3 regions of the Bacillus sp. GW823-FHT06A11 genome follow, and region 1 is predicted to be linked to each of the others. Evidence: riboswitches for the same ligand, from Rfam matches in the RefSeq annotation. Region 1 holds a riboswitch; each other region holds the start of a gene.
What was found. A riboswitch is a leader RNA that binds a small molecule or an ion and turns the genes downstream of it on or off. The one in region 1 is predicted to bind lysine.

Region 1 (10,679 bases):
CGGAACGGCAAGATTTTTTTCTCCGTTATCAGTCGATGATTTCGTGAAAAAATCAAGTTTTATTTCTTATACGGAGGAAGCATTAAAAAATGTACAGCATCACATTGTAGAGCTTGCAAATAAAGAAGGGTTACATGCACATGCGAGAGCAATCCAAATAAGGTTTGAGGAGGAAAAATAATGCGTCAGTCCAGTCAAGTACGTGAGACGACAGAAACAAAAATTAAATTAAATTTGCAGCTTGATGAAAGTACAAATGTATCTATTCAAACAGGGGTTGGTTTTTTCGATCATATGCTTACTTTATTTGCTAGACATGGAAGATTTGGATTGCAAGTTGAAGCAGAAGGGGATGCATTTGTCGATGCACATCACACCGTTGAAGATGTTGGAATTGTACTCGGAAATTGCTTGAAAGAAGCATTGCAAAACAAAGAGGGAATTAATCGTTACGGTTCTGCGTATGTACCGATGGATGAATCTTTAGGATTTGTCGCAATTGATATAAGTGGACGCTCATATTGTGTATTTCAAGGGGAATTAACAAATCCGAAGCTTGGGGATTTTGATACAGAATTGACGGAAGAATTTTTTAGAGCAGTTGCACATGCTGCCAATATTACATTACATGCGCGCGTTCTATACGGAAGTAATACGCATCACAAAATTGAAGCATTATTTAAAGCTTTTGGTAGAGCGCTTAGAGAAGCGGTCGAAAAAAATGCCAACATTACTGGTGTAAATTCAACGAAAGGGATGTTGTAATTGATTGCCATTATAGATTATGGAATGGGGAATATTCGCAGTGTAGAGCAAGCATTAAAATATATTGGGGCAGAGTACATTGTAACGAGTGATAAAGAAGAGATATTGAGAAGCGATGGCGTGATTTTACCGGGAGTAGGTGCATTTCCGAAAGCGATGGACGTATTAGAAGAAAGAGATTTAGTGTGTGTACTAAAAGAGGTTGGTAATATAGGAAAACCACTCCTCGGTATATGTTTGGGCATGCAGCTTTTATTTGAACGAAGTGAGGAACTAAAAGATTGTAGCGGGTTGGGTTTACTACCAGGGGAAATTCGTAAGTTAAAAGTTTCGTATAAAATTCCTCATATGGGATGGAATGAATTAAGGAAGGAAAGAGAATTTCCGCTTTGGAATGGATTAGTGGATGGTTCTTTCGTGTATTATGTTCACTCATATTACGCGGATTGTCCAGATGAAATTGTATGCGGAGTAAGTGATTATGGAATGCAAGTACCAGGGTTTGTAGCGAAAGGAAATGTATTTGGTGCACAGTTTCATCCAGAAAAAAGTGGTGAAATTGGCATGCAAATATTAAAAAATTTTCAAGAGGTGGTAGAAGCATGGAAATCTTCCCAGCTATCGATTTAAAAGAAGGACGATGCGTTAGACTTTATCAAGGAGAGTTTAGTAAAGAAACGGTGATGAATGAAGATCCGGTAGCGCAGGCAATCATATTTGAAAAGCTTGGAGCGGAAATACTACACATTGTTGATTTAGACGGTGCAATTGCTGGCGAGTCGTTAAATTTGCCCGTCATTGAAAAAATCTGCAAGGCGGTACGTATTCCTGTGCAAGTGGGAGGAGGAATTCGTTCACTTGTAGCGGTGGAGAAGTTATTGTCAGTAGGTGTAGAAAAAGTGATTTTAGGAACAGCAGCTCTTTATGATAAGTCATTTTTAGAGGAAGCAGTTCGTCTATATAAAGAGAAAATCATTGTTGGAATTGATGCGAAAAATGGTTTCGTAGCAACGAGAGGTTGGCTTGATCTGTCTGAAATTTCTTATATTAGTTTAGCGAAACAAATGGAAAGTTTAGATGTTCAAACGATTGTGTTTACAGACATTTCGAAAGACGGGACGCTTGCAGGGCCAAATTTTGAACAATTGGCGTTACTTCAAAAAAGTGTGGGCATTCGTCTCATTGCCTCTGGAGGAGTGGCATCTATTCAAGATGTGAAAAAGTTAAATGATATGAATATATATGGTGTCATAATTGGAAAGGCGCTTTACGAGAAAACGATTGATTTAGAAGAAGTGTTACAGGTAACGAAGTTATGTTAGCGAAACGAATTATTCCATGTCTAGATGTGAAAGAAGGGCGAGTCGTAAAGGGGGTAAATTTTATAGGATTACAAGATGTCGGTGATCCGGTTGAAATAGCTGAAGCATATAACGTGGCAGGGGCAGATGAAATCGTATTTTTAGATATTACAGCGACTCATGAAGGAAGAAAAACGATTATAGATGTTGTAGAAAAAACAGCAGCTAAAGTATTTATTCCTCTTACGGTTGGCGGGGGGATTTCAAGTGTGAAAGATATGTACAATTTACTAAGAGCTGGAGCAGACAAAGTTTCAATAAACTCAGCGGCAGTGCGAAATCCGAAGCTAATCGAAGAGGGCGCAGAACACTTTGGATCACAATGTATTGTCGTGGCAATTGACGCTAGAAAAGTAGCAGAAGATAAATGGAACGTATACGTCAACGGCGGAAGAGTTGACACAGGAATGGATGCCATAGAATGGGCGAATCGTGTTGTTAAGCTCGGGGCGGGTGAAATTTTGTTAACGAGTATGGATGCAGATGGAACGAAAAGTGGATATGATCTTCGTTTAACAGAAGAAATTTCAAAAAGTGTTTCCATTCCAGTCATCGCATCAGGAGGCTGTGGTCATACGGATCACATTATAGAAGTTTTTCAAAAGACAACAGTTGATGCAGCATTAGCGGCATCCATCTTTCATTATGGTGAGGCGACAGTGCAGAGTGTAAAGCGAAAATTAAGAGATGCAAATGTTGAGGTGCGGTTATGAAACCTAATTTTTCAAAAGGATTAATACCGGCAATTGTCATCGAAGAAGGTACGAAAGAAGTTTTAATGCTAGCTTATATGAATGAAGAAGCATATGAAAAAACGTTAGAGACGAAAAGAACATGGTTTTACTCTCGTTCGAGGCAGTCGTTATGGAATAAGGGAGAAACATCAGGGAATGTTCAATATGTGCAATCTCTATACTTAGATTGTGATCAAGATTCAATTGTTGTGAATGTGAAACAAGTAGGACCTGCTTGTCATACGGGGGAGAAGACATGTTTTCACTATCAAATTATATAGGGGGATACATATGGAAAATGCCTTTAAGTTGCTGTATAAAACAATTGAAGAACGAAAGGAAAACCCACTTCCTGAATCGTATACAAATTATTTATTTTCAAAAGGAGAAGATAAAATTTTAAAGAAAATTGGTGAAGAGTGTGCTGAAGTAATTATCGCATGTAAAAACAATGATAAAGAAGAAGTAGTGAAAGAAATGGTTGATGTATTTTATCACTGTTTCGTTTTATTAGCTGAAAAAAATATCGCATTGGAAGATGTCATGCGAGAGGTGAAAGAACGAAATGGAAAGCTTTCGAGAATTGGGGATAGAAGGGAAATAGATACATTATAAGGGGGAATGTATATGAGAGTAGATTATCATCTTCACTTAGAAGAAGGACCGTATTCAATAGGGTGGCTTGCTAAAATAAATGAAGCGTTGGAATGTTATGAACCGCTTCAAGAAAGGCATTCTATTGATTGGCTTATGAAAACACAAGAGCGTTTGCAAAAGCGTGTGAAGGAAGGGCCATTTACAACAGAATGGATAGATCTATATTTAGAAGAAGCTGTGCGAAAAGGAATAAAAGAAGTGGGAATTGTTGATCATCTATATCGTTTTCATGAAGCGAAAGGATATTATGAAAAATATGTAGATATTAGTAATTCTAAGCTCGGTCGTATACAAAAAGAATGGTTAGATCAAGTAAGGGTAGTTTCACTGTATGATTTTACAAAGGCAATTGAAGAGGCGAAAGAACGATGGAGTAAAAGAGGTGTCACACTTAAACTTGGAATTGAAGCGGATTATTTTATTGGTTGTGAAGGAGAGTTAAAAGAATTATTAGCGCTAGGAGACTTTGATTATGTAATTGGTTCCGTTCATTTTCTAAATGGCTGGGGATTTGATAATCCAGATACGAAAGAATATTTTGAGGTGCATGACCTACGCGCATTATACGATACGTTTTTTAAAACAGTTAAGAGTGCGATTCGTACCGAGTTATTTGATATTATCGCTCATCTAGATAATATAAAGGTATTTAATTATCGATTGGATGAGAATGAACAGCTTTCTTATTATGAGGAAATTGCCTGTGCGTTAGTAGAAACGAATACGGCAACAGAAATAAATGCAGGATTGTACTATCGTTATCCTGTTCGTGAAATGTGCCCAAGTCCACTATATTTACAAGTATTAGCTAAGTATGGTGTTGCAATTACGATTTCTTCGGATGCCCATTACCCAAATGATTTAGGGAACTATGTACAAGAGAATGTACAAACATTACGAGCACACGGTGTTACTCAGATTGCAACATTTACGAAGCGAGCAAGAGTAATGAGGTTGCTTGAAGAAGAAGTAACAAATTCAAAATGAAACGCAATTTTTTGATGAAAACCACCCTTTTTGTTCAAAATAAGAAAGAATGAAAAGGAGGGTAAGAAATGGCGAAACAACAAAATAAACAAAATGTACAAGTTGCACAGCAACAAGCTTATACTTCTGAAACGAATGCTGCATCTCAATCGGTTATTGAGGAGCAAATTAGCGATACGGTTGCAGAAGGAACTATTGATGTGAAGCTCGGAAAAGAATCGCAGGAAAAAGCGTAAGAAGAGGGGAGAGTTGCATCTCCTCTTTTTTCATGGAAAAGTGTCGGTTTTCAAAACTATAATCAAATTCCTTGGTTTTTATATGTGGATTTCTTACAATGAAATATAAGAGATATCTTATTTTCTATAGAAGAGGTGTTAGTAGTGGCAAAAATATTAGTAGCGGGAAAAATTCCGGAAATTGGATTAGAACTATTAAAAGATCATGATGTAGAAATGTACGATAAAGAGGAGTTAATTTCTATAGATGAATTAACAGAGCTTGTAAAAGATAAAGATGCATTGTTAAGTTTACTTTCGACAAAGGTGCCAAAAGAAGTTATTGATGCAGCGCCTCATTTAAAGATTGTTGCAAACTATGGTGCTGGTTACGACAATATTGATTACACGTATGCGGGTGAAAAAGGAATTGCAGTAACGAATACACCGAAAGTATCAACGGAAGCGACTGCAGAATTAACATTTGCACTTCTTTTAGCAGCGGCGCGTAGAATTCCTGAAGGGGATACGTTATGTCGTACGACTGGATTTAACGGATGGGCACCGTTATTTTTCTTAGGACGAGAAGTCCACGGTAAGACAATCGGAATTATTGGTCTTGGAGAAATCGGGAAGGCTGTTGCAAAACGTGCGAAAGCATTTGGAATGGATGTTTTATATACAGGGCCAAATCGTAAGTTTGAAGCTGAAAGTGAACTGGGAGCAACGTATGTGACGTTGGAAAAATTATTACAAACAGCAGATTTTATTACAATTAACTGTGCTTATAATCCGAAATTACATCATATGATTGATGAAGAGCAGTTTAAAATGATGAAGAAAACAGCGTATATTGTAAATGCTTCACGTGGACCAATTATGAATGAAGCAGCACTTGCTCATGCATTAAAAACGAATGAAATTGAAGGGGCAGCTCTTGATGTGTTTGAATTTGAACCGAAAATTACAGAAGAGCTAAAAGAGTTAAAGAATGTAGTACTTGCTCCACACGTAGGGAATGCAACGTTTGAAACTCGTGATGCGATGGCTGAAATGGCTGTCAGAAATATTTTAGCTGTATTAAACGGCGAAGAGCCAGTAACACCTGTAAATCAAAAGGTATTAGTCACAAAATAAAAAGAAACCTTCCGGACTCGGAAGGTTTTCTTATTTTTCTTTATTCGCTTTTTTAGACGGTCTTTGTCTAATGAATTGAGATAACATGTACAAAATATATAGTGGAATGGCAATGAATAAGAAAACAGAAAAATTGCCAAATCCTGTTTGATACATTGTAATAATGATTCCAACTAAAAATAGTGTAATAATGATGCTATATCGTGGAATTGGTACATCTTTTAAACTTGGGATACGAATGCGGCTCACCATTAAAAATGCGAACGTTACAAATACGGTAATAAGAACGATTTTTGGAATGGTATGTGAAAATAATGTTAAGAAAGCAACAAGCCCTCCCGCTGCTGTAATCGGTACTCCAGTGAAATATTTCATTGAAGTAGAAGATGGTGTTACATTAAATCGTGCTAAACGATATGCTCCGAAAAGAGGGAATAATCCCGCTATGTATAATCCGATGATTCCGTAGTTTGAGAAAGATGTGTAATACATTAAAACAGCAGGTGCTGCACCAAATGTTACGACATCTGCAAGCGAGTCGAGCTCTTTTCCCATTTGTGAATCAACACGTAATAAACGAGCAACACGACCATCAAGACTATCTAACATCATCCCGATAAGTACTAAAATAGCAGCTGATTTATAATATCCTAAAGATGCATAGCCGATTGATAAAAATCCGCTATATAAATTTCCGAGCGTAAATAAGTTTGGAATAGCTGCTCTATACAAAATCTGATCCCTTGCTTTCTGTAATAAATTCTTAATTAGTGTATGAAAGTTTACTTATTTTATCATAACATAAATTTATTCCTCATACGAAAGAAATTACCAATTTGTGAAAGATTTCATAGAAGGATGATTTAAAAATTAAGTGAAAATAAAAAGAGGAAGCAACTTGTATAAAGTTGCTTCCTTTACTATTCAAATTTTGTTGTCATCGTTCCAGTTTTATATTGATTATTAGGATCGAAACGTAATAAATCTCCATAAATTAATTTATCGGAGAGTTTTAATTCTGTTTTTGCTTTTTCAATATACGGCTGACATAGCGTCATATCAGCTTCTTCACCCGTACTTCTTTTGTAGCACATATTTTTTGTATAAACATACTCTTCAGAAACAAAGCTACCATCACGCATTACCATAAGCGGGTCTTTTTCTTTAATAAATAAGTCAGTTCCAAATTCAACGGATTTATTTGTTTTAATACCAAGTAAATGAAGGAGCGTTGGTTTAATATCAATTTGACCAGATACTTTAGAAACAACTTTTCCTTCTTGACCAGGCACATGAATAATAAGAGGAACTCGTTGTAATTGCATAGAATCGAATGGTGTAATAGTATCTTTTCCTAGGAACTGTGCCATAGCTGCGTTATGGTTTTCGGAAATACCATAATGATCACCATAAATGACAATAACGGAATTATCATACAGTCCTTCTTCTTTTAATTGTTTAATAAATAATTTAAGAGCTTCATCTGTGTAACGAACAGTTGGGAAGTAGCGGTTTACAACACCACTTTCTGAGTTGAATTCATCAACATATTGGTCTTCCGGATTTAGAAGAAACGGAAAATGATTTGTTAATGTAATAAATTTTGTATAGAACGGTTGCGGTAAAGATTTTAACTTTGGAATAGATTGTTCAAAGAACTGTTTATCTTTTAATCCCCAACCGACAGACATTTGTTCCGTTCCTGCGTAATCATTTAAATTAAAGTAACGATCATATCCAAGCGCAGGATACATTACATCCCGATTCCAAAACGTTTTATCATTTGAATGGAAGACGGCAGAAGAATATCCGTATTTCTTTAATTGTTCTGGTGTCGCTGTGTATTCGTTTGTTGCATGAGTAAAGAATACAGAACCACGATCTAGCGGATAAAGTGAGTTTTCAACGATAAATTCAGCATCAGAAGTTTTGCCTTGTCCAGTTTGATGATAGAAGTTATCGAAATAGAAACTATCCTTAATAAATTCATTTAAAAATGGGGTAATTTCTTTTCCATTTATTTTTTTATTAATAACAAAGCTTTGTGTAGATTCCATTGAAATTAAAATTACATTTTTACCTTTTGCAGCTCCAAATAAGTTTTTATCAACTTGTTTGTCTTTTGAGTCTGTATAGTTTTTGATTTCAGAAAATCCATCCCCACTTGCAAATACACGCTCAGCTGAAGACTTGGATTGAAGTGTAATATCAAATAGATGATATGTGTATAAACCTAAATTCTTTACGACAGTTTGACGGTCAAATGAGCGCGAGAACATTTGTGGTTTATAAATAACTGATACAACAATTTGTAGTGCTAATAAAGCTGTTACACCGCTAAAGAAAGTTCGCTTCTCTGAGCGGGAAAGTGGTGTTTTGTCGCCAAATGATGGGAATTTACGCGAAATAAACATTAAAATAATTGCATCTGCAAATAAAAGTAATGTTTTGTACGTAAAGAGTTCTTTTATACTTGTCCCTAAATCAGCCATATTGTTTGTTTGGAATAAAACCGGGAAAGTAACGAAATCGTTATAGAACCCATAAAACATTGCGTTTCCAAATAAAATAAATGACAGTATAAAACTGATTCCAATTATAATTCGGTTTCGGTACTTAGATGCAAGTAAAGCTAAGCCGAAAAATAAAAGTAACGCAGCTAGTGGATTAATAAAAAGCATGAATTCTTCAAAGAAATTATCAATTTTAATATCAAATGCTAGCTTGTACACAATATATGTTTTAATCCATAGTAAAACGACTGCAACGAGTGCAAATCGCAGTTTTGGAAACAGATGTTGTAGCATAATATACTCCTCTCCTAAAAAGCATGACAGTTCTTGTGAGTCAGTTTGCTTAACGACTCATTTTATATATACGAACAGTCCTTTGTTATTATGATTATTATACTATGAGTATCATTATACGAAAATAAAAGAGAGTTGTGGGCTTTTTTATAATAATCGAGTAGAAAAAGAGTGGTGGGAGACAATAAAACAGAATTTCTATGTATGATAATTATCGTACGCAGAAAGAATCGCGTGATAATACGGAGGTTATAATGCGAAAATTATTATATTTTATAGCATGCAGTAGTGTTATACTTTTTACCTCACCGAGTGTGTCAATAGCTCAATATGATGCACCTCTTATGGAAGATGCACTTTATTCTGTTTTATTTCCAAAAATAAATAAAGCAATTGAAAAACAATATGGAAGTTTGAAACCGTATCAATGCCCTAAAATTATTAGTTTAAAAAAAGTGTATAGCGGTACATATTTATTTCAAGCAAGTATTGAAGTGACAAAGTATGAACGTGTTGCTGGGAAAATTGCTCCCCCATTTGAGAAGGTAACGATTACATTTAATAACGAAGAAGGCGAATGGGAAGTGACAAAGATTTCAGTAAAGCGCTTACCAAATGATACAAAATTAAACTGCAAAAAAACAATATAAAAAATTGTTTGACAAATAAAATGGTCCTTTGGTATTGTTAATAGCAACAATTAGATGTTTGAAAATTAAATAGACTTACCTCATCTACTCTCAAAGGTAGAGGCCGCGATAGGAAAGAGTAAGCTATGGGAGATTTCATGGAATCTGTGATCATAGGCTGAAAGGGACTATTGCCGAAATATAAGAATAACCATCTTATTCATATATTGGGACTACATTGAATAAATGTAGTACTGTCATAAGATTTATTTTATGGAGAGCTATTTGGAGATGTTGATGCGGTTTCTTATTTTGAGGAGATAACAACTCGTTTATTTTTTCAATATATATTTTTCCTAATAAGAAACGCGTGTGAACATTGTTCCGCGCGTTTTTTGTCTATCTAAAAGCGTGCTGCAATGAATAGAAGATTGGGGTTATGAGTTTTAGAGGAAATAAGGGAGGAATTTAAATGTATTTACACGGCACAAGCCGAATTAATGGGCAAGGACACTTAGAAATTGGAGGGTGCGATACGACGCAGCTAGCAAAGCAATACGGAACACCACTTTATGTATACGATGAAGAGTCTATTCGAGGAAAATGCCGAGCATTTCATCGTGCTTTTAAAGAAAGTGGTTTCTCTTATCAAGTAGCATATGCAAGCAAGGCGTTCTTGTGCATGGAGATGTGCCGAGTAGCTCGTGAAGAGAATATGTCATTAGACGTTGTTTCTGGAGGAGAATTATATACTGCGCTCCAAGCAGGATTTCCAGCATCACGTATTCATTTTCATGGAAATAATAAAACAGAAGAAGAGATAGTGATGGCTCTTCAGGCGAATATCGGTTGTTTTGTCGTAGATAATTTCTTTGAATTAGAAGTTTTACACGATTTAGCGATGCAACATGGAAAGTTTGTGAACATATTAATTCGTGTAACGCCTGGAGTAGAGGCGCACACACATGAATATATTACAACAGGCCAAGATGATTCGAAATTTGGATTTGGCGTTTCAAACGGTCAAGCGATGCAGGCAATTGGATTTGCTTTACAAAAATCCAATTATAATGTGCTAGGGATTCATTCACATATCGGATCGCAAATATTTGAAACAGCTGGCTTTGTTCGAGCGATTGAAGTTCTTCGCCAATTTTTAGAAGAAGTGAGAGAGCAAACAAACTATGTAGTAAAAGTGTTAAATGTAGGTGGGGGATTTGGAATACGCTACACAGAGTCGGATACACCGTTAACTCTTGAGACATATGTGCGAGCTGTAACAAGTGCAGTGAGAGAACAATTTACTGTATGTGAATATCCATTGCCAGAAATATGGATTGAACCAGGCCGTAGCATTGTAGGTGATGCTGGGACAACAATTTATACA
Region 2 (10,679 bases), on a different contig from region 1:
GTTTCTTGTACTAATGGATTTTCTGCTTCTTTCGCTTTTTCTTCATGTTGAACTGCTAAAAATTCTATATATGATAAATCAAAATAACTTAAACTATTCCAAGTACCCCAATTCGTATGCTCTCCGCCTAATACAGTATGAAATCCAAGTTCCTGCATTTGTTTTGCCGCTTCCTCCGGTGTACCATGAACTGCATGAACGAGATGATCAAATCGTAACATGTCTTTCTCCCCTTTCTCTTCATCCTTTTATTGTATATTTTATTTTTCTTTCATTCAATTCAAAAACTTTAAAACCTAGTTGATTTATACGATTAATATGTATTATAATGAAACAAATTTAATTATTGCTGATTGGAAAAACCAAAGGCACTTTTCTCATACGGGAAAAGTGTCTTTTTCATTTATTATTACAGGGGGATTATTTATGCAGAAATTAATTGTCTTTGCTATTATCGGATTTTTCGCCCAATTGATCGATGGAGCACTTGGAATGGCGTATGGGGTAACGTCTACTTCACTATTATTAATGTTTGGTATTGCACCGGCTGTAGCTTCCGCGTCCGTTCATTTAGCTGAAGTGGTTACAACTGCAGCTTCTGGCGCATCTCATATCAAATTTGGAAACGTTGATAAATATACCGTTTCTAGACTTACATTACCTGGGGCAATCGGCGCATTTGTTGGTGCATGTTTTTTAAGTAATTTGCCTGGCGATGTAATCAAACCGTACATTTCCGTATTTTTATTTACTTTAGGGGTTTATATTTTATTACGATTCATCATTCAAAAACAAATTGTCACTTCAAATAAGCGTATGTCTGCAAAACAACTTGTGCCGCTTGGTTTATTCGCTGGATTCGTTGATTCAACTGGTGGCGGTGGTTGGGGGCCGATTACTACGCCTGTTCTTCTAGCAAGAGGAAATGAAGCTAGAAAAGTTATTGGATCTGTAGATACGAGTGAATTTCCTGTTTCACTCGCTGCAACAATTGGCTTCTTCATCTCACTTGGCTGGGAACAAGTAAGCTGGGTTTGGGTATTTGCCTTAATGCTTGGCGGTATTGTCGCAGCTCCAATTGCTGCATGGTTAGTTCGTATCGTTCCAGCACATTTACTTGGGGTATTAGTTGGCGGTCTTATTATCTTTACGAATATACGTACACTGCTTACTACATTTAAAGTGGATCCAACTATTATTTCACTTTCTTACGTTGCAGTTGGTCTTGTCGTTATTATTTCTATTTTCATTGCTGTTCGAAATCATTCCAATCGTCCTAACGCATCAACGGCTGAGTATCCAAATGATCAGAAGCAAATGCTACCATAACTATAAAAAATACCGCCCAATTTAGAGCGGTATTTTTTATTTTTCTATTTTCCAATTAATCATCGTTTCTGTAGCATTTACTCTCTTCATATGTAACTTTTCTAAAATGCGAATCGAACTATAATTATCTAGAAGTGTCTCTGCAATTATTGTTTCTACCTCTCCTGTTTTGAAAGCCCAATCGATTAGTTCTCTTACAGCTTCTGTTGCATAGCCCTTATTCCAATATTTCTCAATAAATCCATAGCCAATTTCTACTGTTCGATTCTCGTTTGGTTTCCCTTTAAACCCAATATCACCTATAACGCTATCATCTTCTTTCCGAAGAACATACCACGCGCCCCATGGTAATATAGCTGCATCTTGTTTTACATTCTTTACATGCCCTACAATATGCGGACCGCTATTGTATCCTTGCTCGTTAGCAACTTGAACTCTCTCTTCTGTACACGGCACTATATAGAGCCTTTCTGTTTCTAATTTCATTTTGATTTCCCCTTTTTACTTAAACATTACTCTAATTATAACAAATAATATGACTTTATTATGAATGTCGAATTATATTTTTCTGAATTTTCTTTTAATTTAGAGGGTTTTTCAATATTTTTTGCGAAACATTTGTATAACAATTTTTTCTTTGCTTATTGCTACATAATAGTAGGCTCGGGTGGAGTTTTGCAAGCGTTTCCTATACAATAACCGATATTTTTTGACTTTTCCTAACAAAATTCCTTGCAATATATTCAGAAACTCATTACAATTGCCATATATTAAAAATCTTAGCAATATATAAATCCTCATCAATCCGATGAGGTAGAGGTTGCGACTTTTAATAGTAAAACGGACGAGACACAGAGAATGTCACTGACTCCGTTTGAAAGGAAAAGTTGCCGAAGTTTATATTTCTTCTCTGGAAATATGAGCTGGGGCTGTCTCCGAAAGGAACAGAACTGTCACGTTTACAAAATTACCGTGTAAACGTGGGGTGCTATCTTAACGGAAGGGTATGATGGGGTGGTTATTTGTGAAACGTTCCGCCAAATTCCTTTGGCGGTTTTTTGTATTTTTCTCCCCCGCTCCTTCCTAACCTACAAGAAAAGGAGTGTTGAACATGAATAGCGCAACAAATCAATCTACCTCTAAAACAGAAACTACACAAGGACAAGGTGAATTAAAACGCGGATTAAAATCGCGTCACCTTACGATGATTTCTCTCGGTGGTACAATCGGTACCGGACTATTTCTTGCCAGCGGTGGTGTAATCCATTCAGCTGGTCCTGGCGGTGCACTAATCGCATACGCCGCAATTGGAATTATGGTTTATTTTTTAATGACAAGCTTAGCTGAACTTGCAGCTTACATGCCTGTTACTGGATCTTTTAGCACGTATGCAACAAAATTTGTTGATCCATCACTTGGCTTTGCACTTGGATGGAACTATTGGTATAACTGGGCAATTACGATTGCTGCTGAACTTGCAGCCGTAACATTAATTATGAAATTTTGGTTCCCAGATACCCCTTCTCTTATTTGGAGCGGATTATGTTTAGCTATTATTTTCCTTTTAAACTACTTATCTGTTAAAGGGTTTGGTGAATCTGAATATTGGTTCGCACTTATTAAAGTAGTTACGATTATTATCTTTTTAATTGTTGGTTTCATGATGATTTTTGGAATTATGGGCGGTGAAACGGTTGGATTTAAAAACTTCACTGTTGCAGATGCACCATTTAACGGCGGTATCATGGCAATTATCGGTGTGTTTATGGCAGCTGGTTTCTCATTCCAAGGAACTGAACTATTAGGAGTAGCTGCTGGTGAAACGTCTGATCCAGAACGTAATATCCCAAAAGCAATTCGTTCAATCTTTTGGCGTATTCTTTTATTCTATATCCTTGCGATTCTCGTTATCGGTTTATTAATTCCTTATACAACTGAAAGCCTTGCTGCAAGTGATGTTACAGTAAGTCCGTTTACACTTATTTTTGAAAAAGCGGGCGTTGCCTTTGCTGCTTCTGTTATGAACGCTGTTATTTTAACTGCTGTACTATCTGCTGGTAACTCTGGTATGTATGCATCAACTCGTATGCTTTGGGATTTAGCTCGCCAAGGAAAAGCACCAAAGTTTCTTGGTAAATTAGATAGCCGCGGTGTACCTGTTAACGCGTTAATCGTAACGTCAATTGTTGGGAGTATTGCTTTCATTGCTTCTTTATTCGGTGATGGTGTTGTATACATTTGGTTATTAAACGCATCCGGAATGTCTGGTTTTATCGCATGGGTTGGAATTGCAATTAGTCATTACCGTTTCCGTAAAGCATATATCGCACAAGGAAAAGATTTAAATGACTTACCATATAGAGCAAAATGGTTCCCATTCGGTCCAATCTTCGCATTTACACTTTGTATCATCGTAATTTTAGGACAAAACTACGGCGCATTTATGGGTGAAGCAATTGATTGGAACGGTGTACTCGTTTCTTACATCGGTTTACCACTCTTCTTAGTACTATGGTTAGGTTATAAATTTACGAAAAAAACAAAAGTGATTCCACTTGATAAATGTGAACTAAAATAAAGTGAAACGAGCAAACAAATTTGTTTGCTCGTTTTTTGTTGCAAACCTCTTTACTTCCCTATTGCTCCTGTTTTTGCAATAATAAAGGAAATATAAATAAAGGTTGGGATACAATGAACATTCGCATTACTGATGAAGCGAAAGCAGCTATACATAGATTAGAACTTGAAGATACAAAGATCGTTCGCATTAGAGGAACAATGACGAACTCTTGTAGTATTTTCGTTGATGTCGATTTAATTTGGGATACATATAACGCAGATGATGTTGTATATGAAGATGCAGAGCTTATCGTACAAATGGATTCATTCACGAAAGACTACACTGGTGATACGGTGAAACTTGATTATAAGACGACAGGTTTTAGTATTACGACTCCGAGTGAGACTTTGGTTTATGGATTGTCGATTAAAAAATAAAAATTGTTTTCATTTGACCACCGAGGTGAAAAAATGGGTAAATATATTCCGTTAAAATTTTTATTTAATGAAGAATTAGCAGAAAAAATAGCTGATTCTATTTGTAAACACGATCCTTGTTTCTCTAAAAGCATCTTTGTAGATTCTGTAGCTTGTAAAGTTGAAAATTTAGAGTTAAAACAGCGTATTGAAGTAATTGCAGATGAATTACACAATGCTTTACAAAAAGATTTTAATGCCGCAATACATATATTACTGAAAACATTAGGACCAGAAAATACAACAGAAGTAGGCACATTTACAAATGGATATATGTACATGCCTGTTGCAAAATACGTTGAAAAATATGGGCTTAACGATTTTAAAATCTCGTTTAATGCAATGTATGAAATAACGAAAAGGAATACTGCTGAATATGCCATTCGGCCCTTTCTTGAAACATACCATCAAGATACACTAAACATATTACAACAGTGAGTTCATGACGAAAACAGTTATCTCTATCAGTGTTTCAGTAGTTTGGAACAAAAGGCTGCTGGTACTAGAATGAGTTTGCTTAATTTCCCAGGCTTTCTATCGAAAGGAATGGGGATTGCGATTATAGGTGGATTATTATCGATACATTTGCTAAACCGAAAATTACTACCTATGAATGCTAATTCTTTCACTCATTTGTATAGTAATTTACTATTACTTTTTGCAGGAATCATATTGATTAGCTGGTTGGTTACTATGAAAATGTATAAATGCTCCAGAAGAAATATATAACAAAGTGAAAAGATTCATTTTTCAATAACTTTTTTGTTATATTTTTCAATCTAGTGACGTTTCTTACATCAAGATTAAACAACTATATTTTTAACCCCGATCTAAATTTAGATCGGGGTTATGCTTATTTGGACTTTTGAAATTAAATAACTTTATTATCATTTTACATATAAAAAATCAAAATTTAACAATTTACCATATATGCATTATAAAAGGTTTGTCTAAAATAATGTATATGTCAAGAAAACTTGTCTGGAAGTTGAAATGTTGTAGAATCTAGAGTCCGAATATACTTACGATAGATCCTCCCAATCATACTCGCCTGCGTCGGATAGTCTCTAAACCCTTTACACCACGTATGATTGAGGACCTTCGTCCCCGTATTCAGCAACTTGCCAACGAATTGTTAGTTGCTGTACAAGAACAAGGAAAAATGGAAATTATTGCAGATTTTGCTTAACCACTACCCATTATTTTCATTTCCGAGGTGCTTGGGATTCCCGCCACTGATCGAAACCAGTTCCGCAAATGGACAAAAAACTCATGGACACCTCTGTGGAACCTATTCAGGGAACTGAAGTTAAAACAACACTTAAAAGTTTATTCATTACATTGAGACATTACTTAACGAAAAGCGTCTAAATCCTGATTCTGATTTGATAAACGATCTCATTCAAACAAGAGAGCAAGAAAACAAGTTGAATAAGAACGAGCTCCTTTCAACAATTTGGCTACTCATCATCGCTGGACATGAAAAGACAGTTAATTACATAGAGAAGTCAACGACTTTTTTATTTTAGGGGAACTTGTTTTGTTAATTTGATATTGACAGTTAAGTGAAGTGACATTTGATTCTCATAATCCGTATTATCTGGAGTTAATAAACTCTATTACACTCTCTTCTTTAGGAACGTTTCCATAATATCTTTCTTAAATTTTTCATAATCAAACTGAAAAGCTACATTATGCGTTTTATAGCCTGGATTAGTAACAAAACGAAAATCTGCAATGCTTTGACCAAATCCTTCTCCTTGATCAGGGATTACTTTAATAGGTACTCTTGAAAGACTAACAGCGTCTTGATTTAGCAAATACCAAACTGTTACAAAATCATGCATAGGACTTCCACTTATACCAGGATTAGACTTGGAATAGAAATTATAATAATAATCTAGCATAGGTTTGATGATGAGCCCTGCAGAATCCTGTGTATTCCGATGAAATGCATCTATTTTCTGGACCATTTCAGGTGTAACAATTGCATGTTGAGTCACATTTAAAGGAATAATTGTCAAGTTCTTTGCATGCTGCAGAATTAAGTTTGCTGCATAAGGGTCTGCATAAAAGTTAGCTTCAGCCACGGCAGTTACGTTACCTGGAAAGAAAAAAGCTCCCCCCATGCAAATGCATTCTCTTACGTTTCGCATTGTTTCTAAATTCAATACAAAGGTCGTAGCTAGCGAAGAAAGTCTTCCTAAATTGATAATTGTAAGATCTTCTAAATTTGATTGTATAATTTGATAAATATCATTTAGAGGATAAACTGGATATGAAATTTCAGGAGGAATGATAGGTCCTAATCCGACTTTTCCATGTACTTCAGGAAAATACTTAATCAATATACCTGTCAACGGTACAGAAGCACCAAGGAATACAGGTATCTCTTCTCTTCCCGCAAGGTACTTCAAATAGTTAATATTTCTTATTACATTTTTTCTCGATACATTTCCATAATCGGCTACAATTCCTAAAAGTTTAATGTCTTTACGAAAAAAAGTGTACAGTATAGCAAACGCATCATCAATCCCCAAATCTGTAAACAGGAGAACCTTTTTCGGCATATCTCTTCCTCCAAAATTTATAGAATCCTACTTTCACTAATGATGTAGTGAGTAGACTAAACTTGTATGTATATATTTTATGTATTCTTAAAGAGTGGATTCTATTCACTTGAAATAGTTTTGCTTATCTAAATCTGATATTATATTCAAGTATAAAATACATAAGGGCATTAGAGATATGGAAAAATCTGTTGTTATTGAGGAATTTACATCGGATTGGGCACTACAATTAGGGCTCACCATATCAAAAAAGAAAATTGTACGTTTAGACACAAAATTAATATATTTTGATTAGCTCCCTGTACGTTAAGGAATTAGTTTCTATATTTGAGGAGATGTATGTGACAGGTGGATATTTAGGGGAATCTAATATTCACCATTCAAATATGATAGAATAGAAGTATATCCAAAATGGAGGAATAACAAATGAACTCAAACACAAAACAGTTTATTTATGATATCCAGCAAAGAAAGAACAATTATATAGAAAATGCTTTAATAGCAATACAACACCCTAAAAAAGAGCAATCTGAACAGGTCATTCAAAATATAGTAGAGAAGATGGATATGATGATTAGTCTAGTTACTACGTACATGAGGATTGAATCTGGTTCTACGGAAGAATTAAAAGAACTTCAGAAAGAAATTATCCATGCTCAAGCATATATTCAAAAACGAAAATTTGAAGAAACACAGAGATAAAACCCTGTGTTTTTATTTGATGCTCTATAACGCTAATCTATTATAAATTAAATTACAGGCAATTTGATTATTGTTTTGGCATAATCCATACAATTTGTTGAATGCGTACAATATATGGCACCGTATCTTCAATGAGCAAATGATCTGGTTTCACATCCTTTAATTTACCTCTTATATTGCCTCTTACAGTTTCAATAACCACATGTTTACCAATTACTGATTGTAATGTCTGATATACATAGGGATTAGGTACACTTACCATATTTTGTTTACTAAAGTCATTTCCCTCCAAATAACTCATTCTATAAGACTCCTTTCTAACTTGCATTCTTTCTACTAATATATGATATAGATCTTATAAATATGCTAGAAGGATAATTCATTATACGGACGGAAATAACATTTTAATAGGGTACGGTTTCTATTTCTACATTGCTAAAAAAAATGATTTATATAAAGTTACTTTTACTAGTTAATAGGAGATGATAAAGGGATATTTTGAATATACATCTAGGTTGTTCCTTTCTTGTTATGTATCATTTTAAATACGCCCTTTATTAGAATAGTGCTCATACTTTTTTTGAGATTCTTTTGTAATACGTGCGTTAAGTAAAATTGCTAACAATAAAAATACTCCATATTTTCCCCCTGTAGCTCCTATGATAATCACACTACTACAAACAAGTACAATTAATAGGATAAACGAAACTAAATAAATACGATCATAATTCTTTGACATCTTCTCGTATTTTATGCGTTTTTTCCTTGCATCCATTTTAATTCCTCCTTTAGATGATCCATTTCACTCTCAGATAAATCTCGTCCTTAAAAAGGAAACAATCTATCGTTTTAAATAATTAGTTTGTTTTTTTATCAACTAATTTATATAACGTAAAAAGAAATCCTACCAATATTAAACTTTCCACCATGATAATTTCCATCCTCTCCTTCCTTTTAACCCCAACACATCAGATAAAAGTTATTTATATCCCATATTGGCTGCAGCAAGCAAAAAGGATCCCCCTTTTCTTAAAGGCCGATCCTTTTCTCCTTGCATGCAACTATTTTTACCTATTCTTGATTAATTAGAATAATAGCTGGTCCATCTACACGAATTCCACCAACTTCGATTTTTTCATAAGGCTCAACTGTAATAGAAATAATCCCTTCTCGCTTCTTTAATTCATTACTTAATTCTTTTGTTAACATTTTTTTCATGTGCGGACTCCTTCTTACTGCTTAATTTACTATTGTTATGTAAATAAAATAAAAAATGGTTTCTTGATCTGGAAACCATTTTTTGTAGTTTACCATATGGTGTTACCAGTTCGTTTATCAATTTTACGTAAAGTAGATAAACAATTACTATTCACTGTCTCAGTAGATGTAAGGAACTCTTAAAGATGGCGGTGAGATTAATTGTTTTTTCGTCTAGAAATAATGACTTAGATAGTATATTACCTAAAACAATGAAAGCCCTACCTCTCTTTCATCCTTACGGCTCCTTGTCCGTGCCAGTGTGAATCAGTATTGCAAAAATCAAGTGACTATTTAATCGAGTTATTTAATAAAACTTCGAATGTTCGTAAAATAAATTTAAAAATAAAAATGGATTAGATTGAAGTAATAACAAAAGAGGTTCCTACTCTAAAAATGAGTTGAAGAAATTGAATGTCTTTGAAATGATTTGCTTTTAATACTCATCATATTCTCGAAAAATTCAGGATGTTTTCGGGAGATATAATACATTATCTATAATGAACCTTAACAGAAACTTTTTATTTGATTTTCAGTGATTCCTTTAATTAATTCTAGTTCACTGACCAAAAACTTATATGCATCATCCAACAATTTTTTTTCGCTTGTATTCAGTGTTTTTTCTTTCTTCATACGCATTAAATCGCGTACAACTTCAGCACCTTCTTGTATTTCACCCGTTTTTATTTTGTCCGTGTTCACTTTATGCCTTTGTTTCCACGGCAGTAATTTACATGATTCTTCATGCTGAAAAATGTGTATAATGTGTTTTAATGCAAGTATATCAGTAACTGGGCGTATATTCGAATTTAATATTTTTCCCGTAGGAATCATGACTTGCATATTACTGATTGACATTTTGATGACATAATACTGTTGTTTTCCCCCTGAGAATTCTTTTTCTTCTATGGCTTCAATTATACCTGCTCCGTGCATTGGATAAACAATGTTATCGCCAATTTGAAACATATAATCCACCTCCATATGTGGTAACCTTTTCAAGCTTAACACATATGTTGTTTTTTATCAAATATTCAATAATATCACGAGTTCATTTTAGGTGTCAATTACTTTTTTCTTCAAAAGTTAAATCAAGTAAAACAGCCGTAAAATACCAAAGAGCGTTCGAGATTTCCAATAAAAGAAAAGGGAATTCATACGCGTATATCCTGAAATCTCCACCCATTAACGTAGATCAATTTCCCCTTGAAAACGGCCAAATCGATCCCGTATTTTTTTCAATCTTATATGATACTCCAAAATCTCAATTCTTGCTTTTTCTGCTAGAGGGGCAATTGGTCGTAAATCTTTTAACCCCCAATACTCAACCACTACATCAAGTACTTGATCAAAATATTGTAGTGGGCCATAGTTTGCTTCTTTTGCAATCACAGCCATTCTATTTTCAAAATCAGGCATGACGGCACCTGGCATTTTAAAATTCCTAATCACATTGGCAATATGGTAGCAATAATTTGGTTCCAATTCTAAATGTGTTCGAATAACGTCTCGATAAAACGCATAATGAAGTGTTTCATCTTTTGCAAGACGGCGTAATAACGTAGCAAGATCTGGATCATGCTTACTTGCAACTTTAGCTACATTATTGTAAAACACCATTGTTGCAAGTTCTTGTAGCGTCGTATATGTCATGGCTTCGATTGGTGTATGAAAATCAGGCTCAAATCCACACTCAACGACTGATTTTCTTAATTCATGTATACGTTTAGGGTTTACACTTCGAGTGAGTAGTAAATATGTCTCTAATAAATTCGAATGTTGATC
Region 3 (10,679 bases), 510 kb from region 1:
TACCCTTAAATGAAGGATCTGCAACAAGTACCTCCACGTCTTCTTTAAGAGAAATCTCTCCATGAATCTGCGCTTCAATATAATGATTAAGATTACGGGCTGGCTCTTTGCTTACTAAATCTATAAACGGCCTTTTCAGATTAGCCAGTAAATGATTAATTAATATTGTTGGAGTCAAATTTCCTTCACCAATTGCAAAATCTCTGACAAATGTCTCTTCCAAAAGAGCAGCTAAAATCATATCAAACTCCTCATAAGTCCCCTTTTCTTTCGGATCTTGATGCGAATCTAAATACGTATATGTAGAGCGCGAAGAAACTTTTGGAGATAAAAGAAAATAACATGAACCAAAACGCGGAGCCGGCCCATCTGGATGTAACATTAAATTTAGCGCTCCGTATTTTGGCCGTTGCTCATTCGTTACGCCTTCTAATTGATATGCCCCTCCAAATATTCTCTTTTCCCAAAGGTCACGTTCACCACCAGGGTAAGCAGATACACTTCCATTAGATAGTAATGTTTCAAATTGACTTTTATATACTCCTTGCTCAAACAGTGCTTCAGCAACACTTTTTATACTGGAATCAAGTCTGTCTGGATGAAAGTGTAAAGCAATCCTTGCATGAGATTTTAAATTAGCGACAGCTTCTTCAAATATTTCATCTGTAATATTAGACATTTTAAGTATATGATTAATCGTTGCTTTAGCCTCACGTTTTTCGTTCTCTGCATATTTTGAAATATACTCTAAAGCAAATAATTGAGATCTTGATAATTCCATAATCCAATCTCCCCTTTAATTGAAATGACCTTAATCCTTTCAATTAAAAATGCATTTTTTCCTTCTTATGCAACTAACCTAATTTATTGAACAAAAAGTACTTTAATACAGTCTAATTACAGATACGAGCATTCTTTACGGGTAAATCCACACATTCTACAGAAATGTGATATCCTAGCCATCGCTCAGCAATATGTTCAAATGATAAAACAGATCCCGTTGTAAAAAAACGATGCTTCGGATTCAGATTGTCAGACAAAATTCCTTTGTGCTGTAAAATGGTACTTAACTCTATCGCTGTTTCTTCTGCAGAACTAATAATCGTTACATCTTCTCCTAACCCCCTTTTTAATCACAAACTCTTCCCTATAATCTGATTATTACTATATCCATTGACGTATAAAAATACATTTGTTACTCTTAAAGACGTTAATTTAATATTTAAATCCTCATTCGTATCTCGGTGAGGTAGAGGTTGCAATCATTAAGAGTATCATTTCAGGAGATGTAGTGGCATTGATGAAGGAATGAGAAAGGAATGGTTGCCGAAGTAAGTCGTGTCCACCATGCACGCTTGCTGGGTCTGCATTTAATAAGTGCAGAACTGTCACAAACGTTTCGTTTGTGGAGAGCTATCGAGAGGTATGTCGTGGGTTTCTTATAAGATAGAAAGCATGTAGCGGCAGATTACGTGCTTTTTTTGTTTTGTTTGGGACTTCTCTTCCTGACTCAGGAAGACATACATATCTCCTCGCTTGACTTGGTTATACTAACTTTGGAGGTATTTTCTATGCAACAAAAAAAATGGGGCTTTTGGGTACTAACAGCTTTCGTTGTCGGTAACATGGTTGGCGCTGGTATTTTCATGGTGCCAAGTACGTTGGCACAAACAGCAAGCCCACTCGGTGTCACTTTAGCTTGGTTAACAACAGGGTTTGGTGTTTTAATGCTAGCTCTTGTTTTCGGTAATTTAGCAATTCGTCGTCCTGATTTAACGACAGGACCACAAAGTCATGCATATGCTTTATTCTCAACACCAAAAAAGAAAAAAATGGCTGGATTCAGTATGGTATGGGGATATTGGGTTGCAAACTGGGCAAGTAACGTTGCCATCATTACATCATTTGCGGGATATTTATCACTCTTCTTCCCAATTATGAAAGATACGCGACTACTATTTTCAATCGGTTCTTTTAACATAGAAGTCGGAAAACTAATTACATTTACGATTTGTTCCATCTTACTTTGGGGAACTCATATTATATTAACAAATGGTGTAAGCGGAGCTGGAAAACTAAACTTCTTAGCAACAACAACGAAAGTAACTGGATTCCTTTTATTCATCGTCGTTACGTTATTTGCATTCGAAGCTTCTAAGTTTGGACAATGGTACACGCCGATGATTGATAAATCAGGTGTATCACATGGTCTTCTTTCACAAGTAAATTTAGCTGCTCTTACAACGCTTTGGGCGTTTATCGGAATTGAATCAGCCGTTCTTTTATCAAACCGTGCTGTTTCTCCAAAAACGGTAAAACGTGCAACAGTTGCGGGATTACTTATTACAGTTGCGATTTACTTAGGAATTACAATTTTAACAATGGGTGTACTTCACGTTGATAAATTACAAACTTCTGAACGTCCATTAGCAGATGCACTAAACGCTGCAATGGGTCATGGCGGCGGGAAACTGATGGCATTACTTGCTCTTACTTCCCTGTTCGGTTCTATCTTAGGCTGGATTTTATTAAGCTCAGAAGTACCTTATCAAGCAGCAAAAGAAGGTTTCTTCCCTTCCTTCTTCACGAAAACAAATAAAAAAGGAAGTCCAATTTACTCATTACGATTAACAAACATTATGTCGCAAGTATTCCTATTCTCAACATTATCAGGAACCATTGCGGAAGCTTATACATTCGTTATTACCGTATCGACACTGGCCTACCTCATTCCATATCTCGTTTCACCAATCTTCCAGTTAAAACTAGTCGCAACTGGTGAAACATATAAAAATGAAATGCGGGCAAGAATTACAGATGGCATAGTCGCAGTTATCGCACTTTGCTACGCACTGTGGGTTATTAAAACCGGCGCATCCGATATAAAAACGTTCCTTCTCGGAATTGGTTTATTCGTAATCGGATTTGCTTTCTATCCATTAATGAATCGTGATCAGAAAAAAAATAACGAAAAGAAAAACGGGCAAGTTGCATAACGCAATTTGCTCGTTTTTTCTTTTGTAAAACATATATAATAGAACAAAGAGGTGAAAAACATGTCAATCGAATCGCTATGGAGCAGTCGCTTCCAACAACATATTCAAAATATCATTACATACTTTGCACGTATGATTAACGGTTTACTATATAGCTTTATCTTTATTTCATGCGTTGGCGCATACTACTATGCTCAGTTTCTAAAAACATCTCCTTCTAAAGGAATATCTTTACTACTCATCACGATTGTACTTACATTCATTATAACGAGATGCCCTATCCGTACATTTATTCAAAAACCTGATGCTGTCTATTTACTAGCACTAGAAGAGAAATTAACATCTTATTTCAAAAAATCTCTTCTATACAATTACATCATTCAGCTTTTCCCATTGTTATTTACGTTCCTTATTCTCGTTCCACTTGCTATGCAATCATTGCAATTAACTGTACCTTTTTTGTGTACAATCTTTATCGTATTAATGATTACGAAAGCTTGGAACATGTACATACATTGGATGTGGCGTGATAGTCACGACAAAAACATATGGCTGATCATCCGTATTACTTGTAATGCCTTAATCATTTACATGCTGTTTTATTCCGCAAATGTTCTCATATTAGGCGGACTACTTTTACTACTTGCTTTCCTACTTCTATATACGAAAAAACAGCCTACAAAACGAATACCTTGGGATTACATAATCGAGCAAGAAGAAAAAATGAACGTTCGTTTTTATCAATTTGCTAGCATTTTTACAGATGTTCCGCAACTGAATAAACAAGTAAATAAAAGAAAATGGCTTACAAATTGGATTGAACCTTTATTACATAAAAAACGAGAAACTTTCTTCTACTTGTATACACTAGCATTTTTACGTGGAAATGATTATTTCGGCATATATATTCGCTTAGGATTGATCGGTGCTTTCGCCTTATATTTCATACCAAATATATACGTAAAAGGCGCTATCGCTTACATCGTTCTATATATGATTTCTATGCAGCTCCGTTCACTGTGGAAATATTTTTCAGGAAATATTATTGTAGCATTATATCCGATTGGTACTGAAGAAAGAATGAAGCAATTTCTTCGCTTAATCTTTATATTGCTAAGTATTCAACTCATTGTATTTTCAATTGTTATACTCATTGCTACAGGTCAATTTTTACATAGCCTTATCATTATGATTGTCGGGTTACTCTGGATCAAATTTATTATTGTACCAAAAACAAAGCAACGCGTTTCTTCGTTTTAACGAAAAGAAATATCTTAAAAGCCAAGGAGCAAATAAATTATCTCCTTGGCTTTTTTATTTTTTAATTTTAAACCTATCGTTCATACTTAATTAAAAACTTTAGGTATGTTACTCCTGTTTTTCTTAAGCATAGAGTGCTATACAAACTCCCTGTCTTCCCCTTGATGTTTTAGGGTTTAATTATGATTTTTACATACAAAAATCATAATACATGTTTACATACTAATAAAAAGGGTATCTATTAATTAACAGAGTAAAGGAGGGGCCTATATTGTGAATAAAAAAACGGAACAATTGAAGCATCACGTTACTGACAATCAATGCAAACATGCTTTAACAACAAATCAAGGGGTAAAAATAGCTGAAGATGAATTTTCTTTAAAGATGGGCTTAAGAGGCCCAACCTTAATGGAGGATTTCCACTTTCGCGAGAAAATGACCCATTTTGATCACGAACGAATTCCCGAAAGGATTGTTCATGCACGCGGAGTTGGTGCTCATGGTTATTTTCAGCTTTATGAATCGTTAGAAGCATATACGAAAGCAGATTTTCTTACTAATCCTTCAAAGAAAACACCTGTATTTGTACGGTTCTCAACCGTTCAAGGTTCTAAAGGATCCAATGACACAGTAAGAGATGTACGCGGATTCGCCACAAAATTTTATACAGATGAAGGAAACTATGATTTAGTGGGTAATAATATGCCAGTATTCTTTATCCAAGATGCTATTAAATTTCCTGATTTTGTCCATGCAGTTAAACCAGAACCACATAATGATATTCCTCAAGGAGCTAGCGCTCATGATACCTTTTGGGACTTTGTTGCGCATAATCCTGAGTCCACTCATATGGTCATGTGGCAAATGAGCGACCGAGCTATTCCGCGTAGTTTACGAATGATGGAAGGTTTTGGAGTTCACACATTTCGACTCATTAACGCAGAAGGAAAAGCCCATTTCGTAAAGTTTCACTGGAAACCTACCCTCGGGGTTCATTCATTAGTATGGGATGAAGCTCAAAAGATTGCCGGGAAAAATCCTGATTTTCATCGTCAAGATTTATACGAAGCAATTGAAAAAGGGGATTATCCTGAATGGGAGCTTGGATTACAGCTAATTCCAGAAGAAGATGAACATAAATTTGATTTTGATATTTTAGATCCAACGAAATTATGGCCAGAAGAAGAAGTTCCCGTAAAATTAGTTGGTAAAATGACACTGAACAAAAATGTTGATAACTTCTTTGCTGAAACAGAGCAGGTAGCTTTTCACCCTGGTCATGTCGTACCAGGTATTGATTTTTCAAATGACCCTCTTCTGCAAGGAAGATTATTCTCCTATACAGATACACAATTATCTCGTTTAGGGGGCCCTAATTTCCATCAAATTCCTATTAATCCGCCTGTATGTCCTTTTCATAATAATCAACGTGATGGTATGCATCAAATGCAGATTCATCGCGGTCAAACAAGCTATCATCCTAATGGATTAAATAACAATCAACCTGCAACCGTCCAAGCCGAACAAGGAGGATATGAACATTATCAAGAAAAGATTGATGGGCATAAAATTAGAGGTCGCAGTAAAAGCTTTCTTAACTTCTATTCTCAGGCTAAACTTTTCTACAATAGTATGAGCCCTATTGAAAAGCAGCACATAAAAGAAGCTTTTTGCTTTGAAGTTGGGAAGTGTAAATCAGACATGGTGAAGGCAAATGTAATTGCTCTTCTAAACCACGTCGATCGTCAATTAGCACAAGAAGTCGCTAACATTATTGGAGCTCCTTTACCTAAGGTAAATCACGAAGTAAATTCAGATGCAAAATCACCTGCACTAAGTATGTCCAATACTATTTTTAAATCTGATTCCAAAAATGTTGCAATTCTATTAAATGGTGACCCAAGCGTCTCACTTCTGTCCGAATGGATTCAAGCTTTTGTACAACACCGAATTAACTATAGCATCATAGATAATAAAATTTATCAGTTCAATGATTCCATTAAAGTAACTGATACTTATACAACAACAGACTCCTCCCTTTTTGATGCAGTATTAGTGTTTAGTAGTGAGTCTGTCATTCAACCCCCTGTTTTAGAATTTGCAGAAACTACTTTTAAACATTTTAAACCGATAGCTCATGTCCTTAGTAATCCTCATGCTTTGGACCATAGTAAGATTAAACTGGATGGAGCAGGAGTTTACAACTTAACAAATACTTCAATTGAATCATTTATAGAAGGCATTGCCCAAGGAAGATTCTGGAGCCGATAATATAATATAAGGAGCGGATTAGAATGAGTAAAAAAATTGCTATTTTAATAACGGATTATTTCGAGGACACAGAATACACAGAGCCAGCAGAAGCTTTTAAACAAAAGGGATATGAATTAACAACTATTGAAGCAGAAAAAGGTAAAACGGTACACGGTAAGCAAGGAAAAAGTGAAGTCGTGATTGATAAAAGTATTGATGATGTTTCTCCAGAGAACTTTGATGCCCTCTTCATACCGGGTGGATTTTCTCCAGATATACTTCGTGCCGATGAACGTTTTGTTCGCTTTAGTAAAGCATTTATGGATGCGGAAAAACCTGTTTTCGCTATTTGTCACGGACCTCAGCTACTCATCACTGCACAAACACTTGAAGGACGCGATGTAACTGGATATAAATCTATTGAAGTCGATTTGAAAAATGCCGGCGGGAACTTTCATGACAAAGAGGTTGTCGTATGTCAAAATCAGCTAGTAACAAGTAGACAGCCAGAGGACATCCCAGCGTTTATTGAAGAATCGTTGCGTATATTAGGATAACTACTTCGGTTAACTAACCTCCTTTTATTTACATGAAAATAATTAATCAGTGGGGTTTTATTCATCCACCACTGATTAATTATCCCTCACCAACTGGTCGTTTGCAGGAAATCCGACCACCACAAATAGCAGGATAAATAAAAAAGGGGGGGAATCCAAAAGTTCAGTTTTAATAATCTTTTGGATTCCCCCCTTTTCTCGCCCCAAAATTCCTTATCACTTTTCATAGGCAGTTCTCATATAGTGAAAATGACTATATAATTCCTATCCATAAGTTAAATAATGATTTCGCACATATATAAATACAAAAGATGGGAGCCTTATTTATGAATAACAATCCACCTTCAACGCCCCAAGACAACTCCGAAAACAATAGCCGTGATATTACACTGCAAACATTAAGGGTCATCGGACTCGTCGTCCTTATTAGTGGTTATATCCTCGTTGCGCTCTCTGAAGTAGGTGAGCTGAAAGTCTTATTAACAAACCCAAATAGCAATCCTGATTTAGCTGAAGTTGATCCGTTTTAAAAGCCATATGAAAAGCGATTTCTAGCATCGCTTTTTATATCGTTTTATCCAATCTGAGAAACCTCCCCCTCATACTTCTCTTTCCCTATCGCCTTCATAAATAATAAAATACTGCTCATACCAACGATAAAGTACAGAGCACTCATACCCCAAGATGCAATAAATGAACCTAGCATAACACCTAATGCCCCGTTCATTTTTGCCACTTGAAAGACCATTCCGTTAATCGCCATATAAGAACCTCTTGCCTCATTTGGCACCATATCTGCCATAATAGATTGACGCACTGGCACATACATCATCTCGCCTACTGTTTGGAAAAGCCCTGCAATTAATAAAATCCATAAGCCATTGCTCGTTCCGAGTATTGTAAATCCAATCGTGTAAATAAATAAGCCTACATATAAGATCTTCAAATCGTTGAAGCTTTTCAGCATTTTAATAAGAAGTGCTGAACATAACACAACTAAAATTGTATTCTCTGCAGAAATCCAGCTCAGCATGCGAATACCTGTTAAATCAAACGTAAAACCATTCCCGAATAAAAAGTGCACCGTTTCAAATTCCTTCTGCAAACGTACCCCTAAATAATTATTAATTTGAAACTCTAACGATAATGTACATATACTCGCTGCACAAAAAATTAAAAATGCTTTATCTTTCATCACGACTTTATAACTATCTGCCATATCTTTTAATACATTTTTCTTCTCCATCGTTTTTCGTGCTACATACACTTCTTCCATATACACAGCCATCACATATAAAGTCATAATGGCAACAAGCGTTAATACGATAAACAATTGTAGTCTATAGTTTTCAAATAGTAATCCTCCAAATATCGCTCCAATCGCAATGGATAAGTTAATAGCCCAGTAATTAATGCTGTACATCACTTTTCGATTTTCAGGTGTACTCACATCAATTAACATCGCTTCTGTCGCAGGATTCATAAGTCCCGATCCTAAACTATTCACTAGCATAAAGATAAATGTTAACCACGGTGAGTCAACGTAATCCGAATTCGCAACTCCCATACAAGCAATGGAAATGACTTGTATACTTTGACCGATAATCATAACCTTTTTACGCCCAAGCCGGTCTCCAACATATCCACCGTATAAACCAATTACTAATGAAGCTATGACATTAATAAGTAGTAACGCACCAGCAATCGCGCTACCTAACTTTACGGAAAAATAAATCGCCATAAATGGAAAAATCATCGTGGACACAGTACGTGTTAAAAACGATGTTATAATTCTAATTTTTATATTTCGATGCATACTCCAAAATCCCATTGTTTCCCCTCCTTATGCTTACTTATTTTACTTTGAAAAAAAGGAAGAAAAAGGTTAGAATATTCTAAAGAGTTTCCCCTTTTATGATAGAAGGAAGTGTATATATGAAAATTATGGACTATTACATTAGACTAAGACTACATGCACAAGATCAACAACATATGCGAAATAGCTTACAAGAATTAGCGGATGTTTTATATTGCAGTACGAAAAACGTAAAGATTTTATTAAAGAAAATGAGCGAGGAGCAATTAATTAGCTGGACTCCAGGGCGAGGCCGCGGAAATAAAACGGAAATTCTATTTATACATAATTTCGTAGAAGCGATTGAGTCCTATACAGATGAACTGTTAGCGCAAGAAAAATTAAAAGATATCTTTCTTCTTTTAAAAGAACCCCTCCCCCTCGCACTTCAAAAAAAGATAGAAAATAAACTACATCATCATTTTGGATACGAACCTTCAAATGATATGTACGACGTATTAAAGATTCCTATATCGAGAAAGATATTCCCATTAGATCCGGCTTTTGTGGCTGTAACTACAGAGAGCCATCTTACGAGTCAAATTTTTGATACATTAGTCGTCTATAACGATGTTACTGAAAAAATGGAGCCTCACATTGCGCATACGTGGGAATTAAGTGAAGACGGGCTTACGTGGACTTTTTATTTACGAAAGGATGTATATTTTCATAACGAAACAGTTTTAACTTCTAAAGATGTACAATTTTCATTTGAAAGACTAAAAGAAGTTTACTCTCCTTTCGAATGGTTAACAGAAGAAATCGTTCAAATTGAAACGCCATCACCACTACAAATTCGATTCCATTTAGCGAAACCAAATTTATTTTTCTTACACTATGTAAGTTCAATGCAGCTCGCAATTTTACCGCGTGATACGAGTATTCAAAATCATCATTATATAGGTACTGGACCTTTCAAACTTGCTCATTACTCTGAAGATAATATCATACTCGAAGCGTTCACCCATTATTTTAAAGAGCGCGCGTTATTAGACCGTATTGAATTTTGGGGTATTCCTGACCATGTGCAAATAGATGCTGATTATGAACTACCAAACGAAGAGGAAAATGAAAGGCATGATATACAAATAGAAGAAATAGGTTGTATTTATGCTAGCTTCAACTTTAAAAAACCTGGTCCTCATCACGACATTTACTTTCGAAAAGCTTGGAGAGAACTATATGATGTTGAAATGATACTTCGTAACATAGAGGGTAGACGGACAATTGCTGCATCAAGCTTTTTCCCTGATAGAAGCCGCCTTGCAACAAGAAGATCCTACTCTTTAGAAAAGGCAAAAGAGTATTTGAAAAAGAGTACATATAATGGAGAAACGATACATATTTACTTCTTCGCATTTAAAGATAGTGCAAATGATGCATATTTCTTAAAAGAACGATGTGAAAGTTTAGGTATACAAGTAGAGCTTCACCCATTTCCCGTTTCAGATTATATGAATCGCTCTATTGATAAACATGCTGATATTATTTTCATGGGAGAAGTATTTGCTGCCAATCATGAAATTGCATTCTTAAATGTATTTAAAAATAAAAGTTGCTTCGTAAATCGGTTCATGGACCCGCACTACGAAAAACAAATTAACTGTTTACTAGATACATTTTTACTAGAAGAAAATAAAGAAAAGCGCTATGAACTCATGTATGAGATTGAAGAGTTTTTACAAGCAGAACACATCATTTTATTTAACTATCACGTTCTAAAAAGAAAAACATACCCTTCTTCTTTAAAAAACGTAA

Region 2: it holds a riboswitch for lysine, as region 1 does, so the genes downstream of both, AC1Q8L_RS17270 (amino acid permease) here and lysA (diaminopimelate decarboxylase) in region 1, are expected to answer to the same signal.
Region 3: it holds a riboswitch for lysine, as region 1 does, so the genes downstream of both, AC1Q8L_RS07805 (amino acid permease) here and lysA (diaminopimelate decarboxylase) in region 1, are expected to answer to the same signal.

Annotation. Positions count from the first base shown of each region.
Region 1 is NZ_JBXAHS010000001.1:1,040,371-1,051,049, reverse strand. It holds gene hisD (histidinol dehydrogenase) at 1-181, shown strand, start outside; gene hisB (imidazoleglycerol-phosphate dehydratase HisB) at 181-765, shown strand; gene hisH (imidazole glycerol phosphate synthase subunit HisH) at 766-1,395, shown strand; gene hisA (1-(5-phosphoribosyl)-5-[(5-phosphoribosylamino)methylideneamino]imidazole-4-carboxamide isomerase) at 1,368-2,087, shown strand; gene hisF (imidazoleglycerol phosphate synthase cyclase subunit) at 2,081-2,839, shown strand; gene hisI (phosphoribosyl-AMP cyclohydrolase) at 2,836-3,141, shown strand; gene hisE (phosphoribosyl-ATP diphosphatase) at 3,152-3,475, shown strand; gene AC1Q8L_RS05165 (histidinol phosphate phosphatase domain-containing protein) at 3,488-4,504, shown strand; gene AC1Q8L_RS05160 (DUF4025 domain-containing protein) at 4,573-4,740, shown strand; gene AC1Q8L_RS05155 (NAD(P)-dependent oxidoreductase) at 4,885-5,856, shown strand; gene pssA (CDP-diacylglycerol--serine O-phosphatidyltransferase) at 5,887-6,588, opposite strand; gene AC1Q8L_RS05145 (LTA synthase family protein) at 6,777-8,663, opposite strand; gene AC1Q8L_RS05140 (DUF3888 domain-containing protein) at 8,918-9,313, shown strand; lysine riboswitch at 9,403-9,584, shown strand; gene lysA (diaminopimelate decarboxylase) at 9,765-10,679, shown strand, end outside.
Region 2 is NZ_JBXAHS010000003.1:594,663-605,341, forward strand. It holds gene AC1Q8L_RS17255 (VOC family protein) at 1-221, opposite strand, end outside; gene AC1Q8L_RS17260 (sulfite exporter TauE/SafE family protein) at 427-1,329, shown strand; gene AC1Q8L_RS17265 (GNAT family N-acetyltransferase) at 1,366-1,815, opposite strand; lysine riboswitch at 2,136-2,328, shown strand; gene AC1Q8L_RS17270 (amino acid permease) at 2,441-3,907, shown strand; gene AC1Q8L_RS17275 (iron-sulfur cluster biosynthesis family protein) at 4,021-4,326, shown strand; partial or broken gene AC1Q8L_RS17280 (DNA alkylation repair protein) at 4,360-4,800, shown strand; partial or broken gene AC1Q8L_RS17285 (tetracycline resistance MFS efflux pump) at 4,811-5,094, shown strand; partial or broken gene AC1Q8L_RS17290 (cytochrome P450 family protein) at 5,378-5,888, shown strand; gene AC1Q8L_RS17295 (nucleoside hydrolase) at 5,985-6,935, opposite strand; gene AC1Q8L_RS17300 (hypothetical protein) at 7,362-7,637, shown strand; gene AC1Q8L_RS17305 (YuzF family protein) at 7,705-7,938, opposite strand; gene AC1Q8L_RS17310 (hypothetical protein) at 8,179-8,412, opposite strand; gene AC1Q8L_RS17315 (BC1881 family protein) at 8,709-8,855, opposite strand; gene AC1Q8L_RS17320 (CarD family transcriptional regulator) at 9,402-9,863, opposite strand; gene AC1Q8L_RS17325 (acyl-ACP desaturase) at 10,080-10,679, opposite strand, start outside.
Region 3 is NZ_JBXAHS010000001.1:1,550,118-1,560,796, forward strand. It holds gene AC1Q8L_RS07795 (DUF3626 domain-containing protein) at 1-781, opposite strand, end outside; partial or broken gene AC1Q8L_RS07800 (glutamate racemase) at 894-1,133, opposite strand; lysine riboswitch at 1,243-1,424, shown strand; gene AC1Q8L_RS07805 (amino acid permease) at 1,572-2,996, shown strand; gene AC1Q8L_RS07810 (ABC transporter permease) at 3,057-4,256, shown strand; gene AC1Q8L_RS07815 (catalase) at 4,530-6,527, shown strand; gene AC1Q8L_RS07820 (type 1 glutamine amidotransferase domain-containing protein) at 6,551-7,066, shown strand; gene AC1Q8L_RS07825 (hypothetical protein) at 7,393-7,596, shown strand; gene AC1Q8L_RS07830 (MDR family MFS transporter) at 7,641-8,897, opposite strand; gene AC1Q8L_RS07835 (SgrR family transcriptional regulator) at 8,981-10,679, shown strand, end outside.